Regions from separate parts of the Nonomuraea sp. NPDC049152 genome, predicted to be linked through region 2. Evidence: riboswitches for the same ligand, from Rfam matches in the RefSeq annotation. Region 2 holds a riboswitch; the other holds the start of a gene.
What was found. Region 2 has a riboswitch for cobalamin ahead of AB0B45_RS28410 (CbtB-domain containing protein). Riboswitches for the same ligand answer to the same signal wherever they lie in the genome.
Positions count from the first base shown of each region.

Region 1: linked by a shared signal. The riboswitch ahead of AB0B45_RS43065 (ribonucleoside-diphosphate reductase subunit alpha) and the one ahead of AB0B45_RS28410 (CbtB-domain containing protein) in region 2 are both predicted to bind cobalamin.

Region 1 covers NZ_JBEZDO010000036.1:73,573-76,774, forward strand. The annotation lists gene AB0B45_RS43055 (helix-turn-helix domain-containing protein) at 1-484, shown strand, start outside; gene AB0B45_RS43060 (tripartite tricarboxylate transporter substrate-binding protein) at 549-1,454, shown strand; cobalamin riboswitch at 1,459-1,657, shown strand; gene AB0B45_RS43065 (ribonucleoside-diphosphate reductase subunit alpha) at 1,747-3,202, shown strand, end outside.
Region 2 covers NZ_JBEZDO010000017.1:67,750-70,951, forward strand. The annotation lists gene AB0B45_RS28405 (NEW3 domain-containing protein) at 1-979, opposite strand, end outside; cobalamin riboswitch at 1,175-1,304, shown strand; gene AB0B45_RS28410 (CbtB-domain containing protein) at 1,335-1,526, shown strand; gene AB0B45_RS28415 (CbtA family protein) at 1,536-2,291, shown strand; gene AB0B45_RS28420 (histidine phosphatase family protein) at 2,186-2,866, shown strand; gene AB0B45_RS28425 (VWA domain-containing protein) at 2,863-3,202, shown strand, end outside.

The sequences.
Region 1 (3,202 bases), on a different contig from region 2:
CCTGCACGGTCCGGCCACGTCCACGACGCTCGGCTCGCTGCTCGACGCCAAGACCGGCACGACCAGCTACCACCTGCGCCAGCTCGAGAAGTACGGGTTCATCGAGGAGATCCCCGAGCGGTCGGCCGGACGCGAGCGGTGGTGGCGGAAGGCGGAGACGGGGGACATCAGGCTGCCCCACCCCGCCCAGCTCGCGCCCGAGGACCGCCCGGTCCTGGCCGAGTTCCATCGGATCGGGCTAGAGGAGGACAAGGGGATCCTCCTGGAGCTCCTGCCCGCCGCCTACCAGGCCGACCCGGCGTGGGTGAAGGTGTCGCGCGGCCTCGGCCGAATGACGCTGAGCGAGCTGGAGGCCTTCTTCGAGGAGTACATGCTGCTACTGAAGAAGTACAGCCGTCGCGCCGCCGACGCCCCCCAGGAGGCCAGGCCCCTCCACCTCCGCCTGCTCGCCGTCCCCGCCGACCTTTCCACCCCCGAGGCGTGACTCTCTGTGCCCTGTCAATAACATGGTGTAGCAGTGGTTGGAGGAGACGGGGGAGGGGCCGCGCATGCGCCGTCGGGAGTTCGTGGCGGGAGCGCTGGCCACGCTGGCATGCCTGGCGGGCTGCGGTACGGCCACGCGACAGGCCCCGAGCTTCTCCGTCGTGCCCGGCGGCGAGGCCTGGATCCCCATCGCCAGGGCTCTCGCCGGCCAGCTCAAGCGCGACGGCGTGGTGGCCGGCGGGACCCAGCTCACGGTGACGGGCCTGTCCACGCTCGCCGCCGCAGAGATGGCCAGGTCGAAGACGACGGGAACCCCGCTGGCCAGGCTGGTCGGAGACGTCGAGGTCCTGGTCGTCGCGAGTGCCTCCCTCTTTCGCGCATTCGACGACTTCGCGCGGCGGCTGATCGCCGAGCCCGGCGGCACCGTGCTGGGCGGCAGGCCGCAGGGGGAGTCCGACCACCTGCTGTTCGGGCTGGTCGCGCGCGGTCTCGGCGCGGACGCCAGAGTGCTCGACTACGCGGGCTACCCGACCACGGCCGACGCGGCCGAGGCGCTGCTGGCGGGCAGGGTGGGCGTCGCCGCGGGCCCGCTCGGCGAGTGGCGCAAGCGCCTCGACAAGGGGCGGGTCAGGGCGCTGGCCGTCTCCTCGGCCGAACGGGTCGAGGGTCTCGAGGCGCCGACCCTGCTGGAGTCGGGCGTGCGGGTCGACTTCGCCGACTGGTGCGGGGTGCTCGGGCCCCCGGAGATGGGCGAGCGCGAACGCGCCCAGGCGGTCGAGGTGCTCGACGAGATCGCCGAGTCGGCGCAGTGGCTGGACGCCTGCCGTACGAGGGGATGGAAGCCCCTCCCGCTCAGCGGCGACGACTTCGGGGTGTGGCTCGCGTCCGAGATCTCGAGGACCCGCGAAGTGCTCAAGGACCTCGGCCTGATCGACACAACTTGTTGGGGTAGTTGCGTCCGCGGCCACTAGATGTAGGATCCTGGTCGTCGCTGGTTCGCCCGAGCAGGGCGAAGCAAAAGGGAAGCCGGTGAGATTCCGGCGCTGCCCCGCAGCGGTGAGCGGGAACGACCGCCGTCACGAAGCACTGGGCCCATGGTCTGGGAAGCGACGGCCAGTAGGAAGCTGACGTACGCCCGCGAGTCCGAAGACCTGCCAGCGGTGTGACCTGTCCAAGGCCTCGAGGGAGGGCCAGGGGGCCTCGCGGCATGCCCGCGTGCTCTCCTCGCCTGCCCTCACGGGGGCGAGCTCGCGAGGAGAGAGCGTGACGCAGATCGTAGAGGTGGATCGCCGGCTGGCCATCGAGGAGGCCGCCGCGAGAGTGATCGCCGATCCGGAGAACTCCAGGGTCGCCGCCAGGTTGCTGGCCGAGGAGATCGCGGACGAGGCGGCCGCGCACGGCGTGCGGACCTTCTCCGAGTCGATCGCGGCCACCCACGCCGCGGGCCTGCTCCAGGACGGCCTCGCCGCCTTCGTGGCGGCCAACGCCGCGGCCCTCGACGCGCTGGTGGACGAGAGCGCCGACGACAGGTTCGAGTACTTCGGCCTGCGCACCGTCTACGACCGCTACCTGCTGCGCCACCCCGAGACGCGCGACGTGCTCGAACGCCCGCAGCACTTCATGCTGCGCGTCGCGTGCGGCCTTGTCGTATCGGTGGCCGAGGCCGCAGAGCTGTACGCGCTGATGTCCACGCTGTCGTACCTGCCCAGCTCGCCCACCCTGTTCAACTCGGGCTCCCGCCGCGCCCAGCTGTCGTCCTGCTTCCTGCTGGACTCGCCGCGTGACGAGCTGGAAGGGATCTACGAGCGCTACGGCCAGGTCGCCAGGCTGTCGAAGTACGCCGGCGGCATCGGCATCGCCTGGACCAGGGTCCGCTCGCGCGGCTCGCTGATCCGCGGCACGAACGGCCACTCCAACGGCATCGTCCCTTGGCTGCGCACGCTCGACTCCAGCGTCGCCGCCGTCAACCAGGGCGGCCGCCGCAAGGGCGCGGCCTGCGTCTACCTGGAGACCTGGCACGCCGACATCGAGGAGTTCCTCGAACTGCGCGACAACACCGGCGAGGAGGCCCGCCGCGCCCACAACCTCAACCTCGCCAACTGGGTGCCCGACGAGTTCATGCGCCGCGTCGAGGCCGACCAGCCGTGGTCGCTGTTCGACCCGAAGCAGGTGCCGCACCTCACCGACCTGTACGGCGAGGCCTTCGACGACGCCTACCGGGCCGCGGAGGCGGCGGGCCTCCACACCCGTCAGATCCCCGCGCGCACCCTCTACGGCCGGATGATGCGTACGCTCGCGCAGACCGGCAACGGCTGGATGACCTTCAAGGACGCCGCCAACCGCGCCTCCAACCAGACGGCGCGCCCGGAGAACGTCATCCACCTGTCCAACCTCTGCACCGAGATCCTCGAGGTCACCAGCGACGGCGAGACCGCCGTCTGCAACCTCGGCTCGATCAACCTGGCCGCCCACCTGGCGGGCGGCACCATGGACTGGGTCCGGCTGCGCGCCACCGTCAGGACCGCCGTGCGCTTCCTGGACAAGACGATCGACCTGGGCTTCTACCCGACGCCTGAGGCCGAGACCGCCAACCTGCGCTGGCGGCCCATCGGGCTCGGCGTGATGGGTCTGGCCGACGTGTTCTTCTCGCTGCGCCTGCCGTTCGACTCCCCTGAGGCGCTGGCGCTGTCGACGCGCATCGCCGAGGAGATCGCGCTGG
Region 2 (3,202 bases):
CGTAGACTGCCGTCATCGCCTCCTCCAGCGTCGCCGAGGAGTCCATCCACCAGCCCGCCGAGTAGTGCGCCGGCATGTAGTGGGTCACCACACCCAGGCCCGACGGTGAGATCCACTCGAACTCGCTCGGGAACTGCATCAGCGTGGCGTCGTTCTTGGCCTGCTTGAAGTTCTTGCTGATCGGGCCCCACTGGTGGAAGGGGCCGCGCGCCCACGCGCTGCCCGTCAGGCCGGCGGCGGCCAGGTACCCGGGGAACTGCGGGTCGTGGCCGAACGCGTCGAGCTGCCACGCCGTGCGGGGCTGACCGCCGAGGATGTCGCGCTGGTAGCCGATGCCGTACACGATGTTGCGAATCGTGGTCTCGGCGCCCGTCAGGTTGGTGTTGGGCTCGTTGTAGGTGCCGCCCATCAGCTCGACCCTGCCCTCGGCCATGAGGCGGCGCAGGTCGGCCCTGCGCTCGGGGTGGGTGTCGAAGAACGGCTTCAGATAGTCGATCTCGGCGAGGACGAACTTGTAGTCGGGGTCCCGCGCGGCCAGCGCGAGATGCGCCTCCACCAGCGCGAACGCGTTGCGCTCCCACAGCGGCCTGGTCGTCGCGTCGCCCGACAGCAGCTCCCACGGGCTGGTGTAGGCCGCCTGCGTGTTCCACCAGACGGGGTCGTAGTGGAAGTGCGACACCATGTGCATCGTCCAGCCGGGCTCCTCGACGGTCACCTCGGCGGCGATCTCACTGTCAGCGGCGGTCACGTGGCAGGCGAGCGTGCTTCCGGCCGGGGCGGTCACCTCCAGCGGGACCTCTACGACGACGGTCCCTTCACCGGCGGGCACGACCGCACGCCCGGCGATCCCCTCACCGCGCACCTCGAGGTCGGCGTCGCGCTCGCCCTGCTCGGCGGTGACCCTGAGGACCTGGTACGGCTGCGCGTCCGTCCCCACGAAAAGGTCGGTCGACTCGGCTGACAACAGGCGAACGGGCACAGGGTCTCCCTTGGCGTCCTAGGGGGCTGTCGCCGTCACCCTAGGTCTTATCAAGATCAATGGCAACGTTGTCATAACCGTAGCCACCCGCTCACGAAACCCCTCGGAACTCATGGAACGTCTCGGGCGCCGGAGGGTCCGAGCCCCATGAACCATGGACTCCAGGAACTGGGCGATATTGACGAGATCCGTAGAAAGGGATACGTTCCGGTAGATTTCGCGGCGACTCAGGGGAAATCCGGTGAGATGCCGGTGCGGACGCGCCACTGTATCCGGGAATAAACCCTCGGGAGCCAGGTCACCTGACCGCCGCGACCTCAACCAGCGGGACGCGTCATCCCTGAGGAGGCTTCACATGAGTGGTCTGTCCACGTCCGTAACCGCCATTCCGCTTCACCGTCTCACGCGCTGGCTGCTGGCGGTGCCCGTTCTGATGCTGCTCGCGTACCTCGTCTTGATGGACAACGGCGCGATCTCGCAGACCGGCACGTTCCTGCACGAGCTCATGCACGACGGGCGTCATCTGCTCGGCGTGCCCTGCCACTAGGGCACGGCCGTGATCAAATCCCTGGTGGTCAGGGGCCTGCTCGTGGGGCTCCTGGCCGGACTCGTCGCGGGCGCGTTCGCCTTCTTCGTGGGTGAGCCGCGCGTCGACGCCGCGATCGCCCTCGAGGAGGCGGCCTCCGCCGCCGCTCCCGCCGAAAGCGCACCGCACAGTCACGACGACGGCGCGGGAGCCTCCCATGATCACGGAGAAGAGGCCGTGGTCAGCAGACCGGTGCAGAAGGCCGGACTCTTCCTCGCCACCGGCCTGTACGGCGTGGCCGTGGGCGGCATCTTCGCCCTCGTCTTCGCCGGACTCCGCGGCAGGGTGGGCCCCAGGTCGGAGCCCGCGTTGGCCGTCGCCGCCGCGGCGGTCGCGTTCGGCGCCATCATCCTGGTTCCCTTCCTCAAATATCCCGCCAACCCACCCGCCGTGGGCGACCCTGAAACGATCAACTCCAGGACGCTCCTCTACGTCGTGATGGTCCTCGTCGGCCTCGCCTCCGTCGCGATCGCCGTCGCCGCGAGCCGCAGGGTCACCGTGCCGGGCGTATGGGCGAAGGGCCTGGTAGGCGGGGCGACCTTCCTGGTTCCCGTGATCGCCGCATGGGCGCTCCTCCCACGCGTGGACGAGGTGCCCGTCGGCTTCCCCGCCGCGTTGCTGTGGGACTTCAGAGTGGCGTCCCTCGGCACCCAGCTGGTGTTCTGGGCGGCGTTCGGGGTGTTCTTCGCGGTGGCGGGCGAACGCGCGAAGGTGCGGGTCAGCTGACCAGAGCGCTGTTCGTACGGCATGCCTTGACCGTCGGCATGCGCGGCGCGCGCTTCCCCACGGGGGAGGAACGCGCCGATCCGTCGAGCCTTGAGCAGGCCCACCGCCTGGCACGGACGTTCGCCGAGGGAACGGCGTTCGTCGCGCCGGGTCGTGCCGCCAGGGAGACCGCGGTGGCGCTCGGGTGCGAGCCGGTGGTCGTGCTCGAGCTGGCCGAGCCGGACCACGGGAGGTGGCGCGGCCTGCCGTACGAGGAGGTCGCCCAGGCCGACCCCGAGTCCTTCGCGCGCTGGCTCACCGACCCCGGCGCGGCGCCCCACGGCGGGGAGTCCCACCACCAGGCGGCGGCTCGGGTCGTCAGCTGGCTGGAAACCCTCCGCGAGGACGCCCGGCGGGGGGAGGGCGTGGTGGTCGTGTGCGACGTGGGCGCGGTGCGGGCGGTGGTGGGGCACGCGCTCGGGATCGGGCCTCTCGTCGCCGCGCGTTTCGATCTCGCCCCCCTCTCCCTCACGCAGTTGTCCGCCGCCCGGGAGGGCTGGCGGATCGGGTACGTCAACCGGAAGGCCACACCTTGACCGCCACCTATCCTTTCAGCGCCGTCGTCGGCCTGGACGATCTCAAGCTGGCGCTGGTGCTCAACGCCGTCTCTCCTCGTGTGGGCGGCGTGCTCGTCAGGGGAGAGAAGGGCACGGCGAAGTCCACGATCGTCAGAGCGCTCGCCGCGCAGTTGCCTCCGGTTGAGGTGCTGGCGGCCTGCAGGTTCGCCTGCGACCCTTCCGCGCCCGACCCGGCGTGTCCCGACGGGCCGCACGAGCCGGGCGAACGGGTGGTGACCAGGGCGGCGGCGTTGGTGGAGCTGCCGGTGGGCGCGTCGGAGGACCGTCTGGTGGGCTCTCTCGATCTGGAGCGGG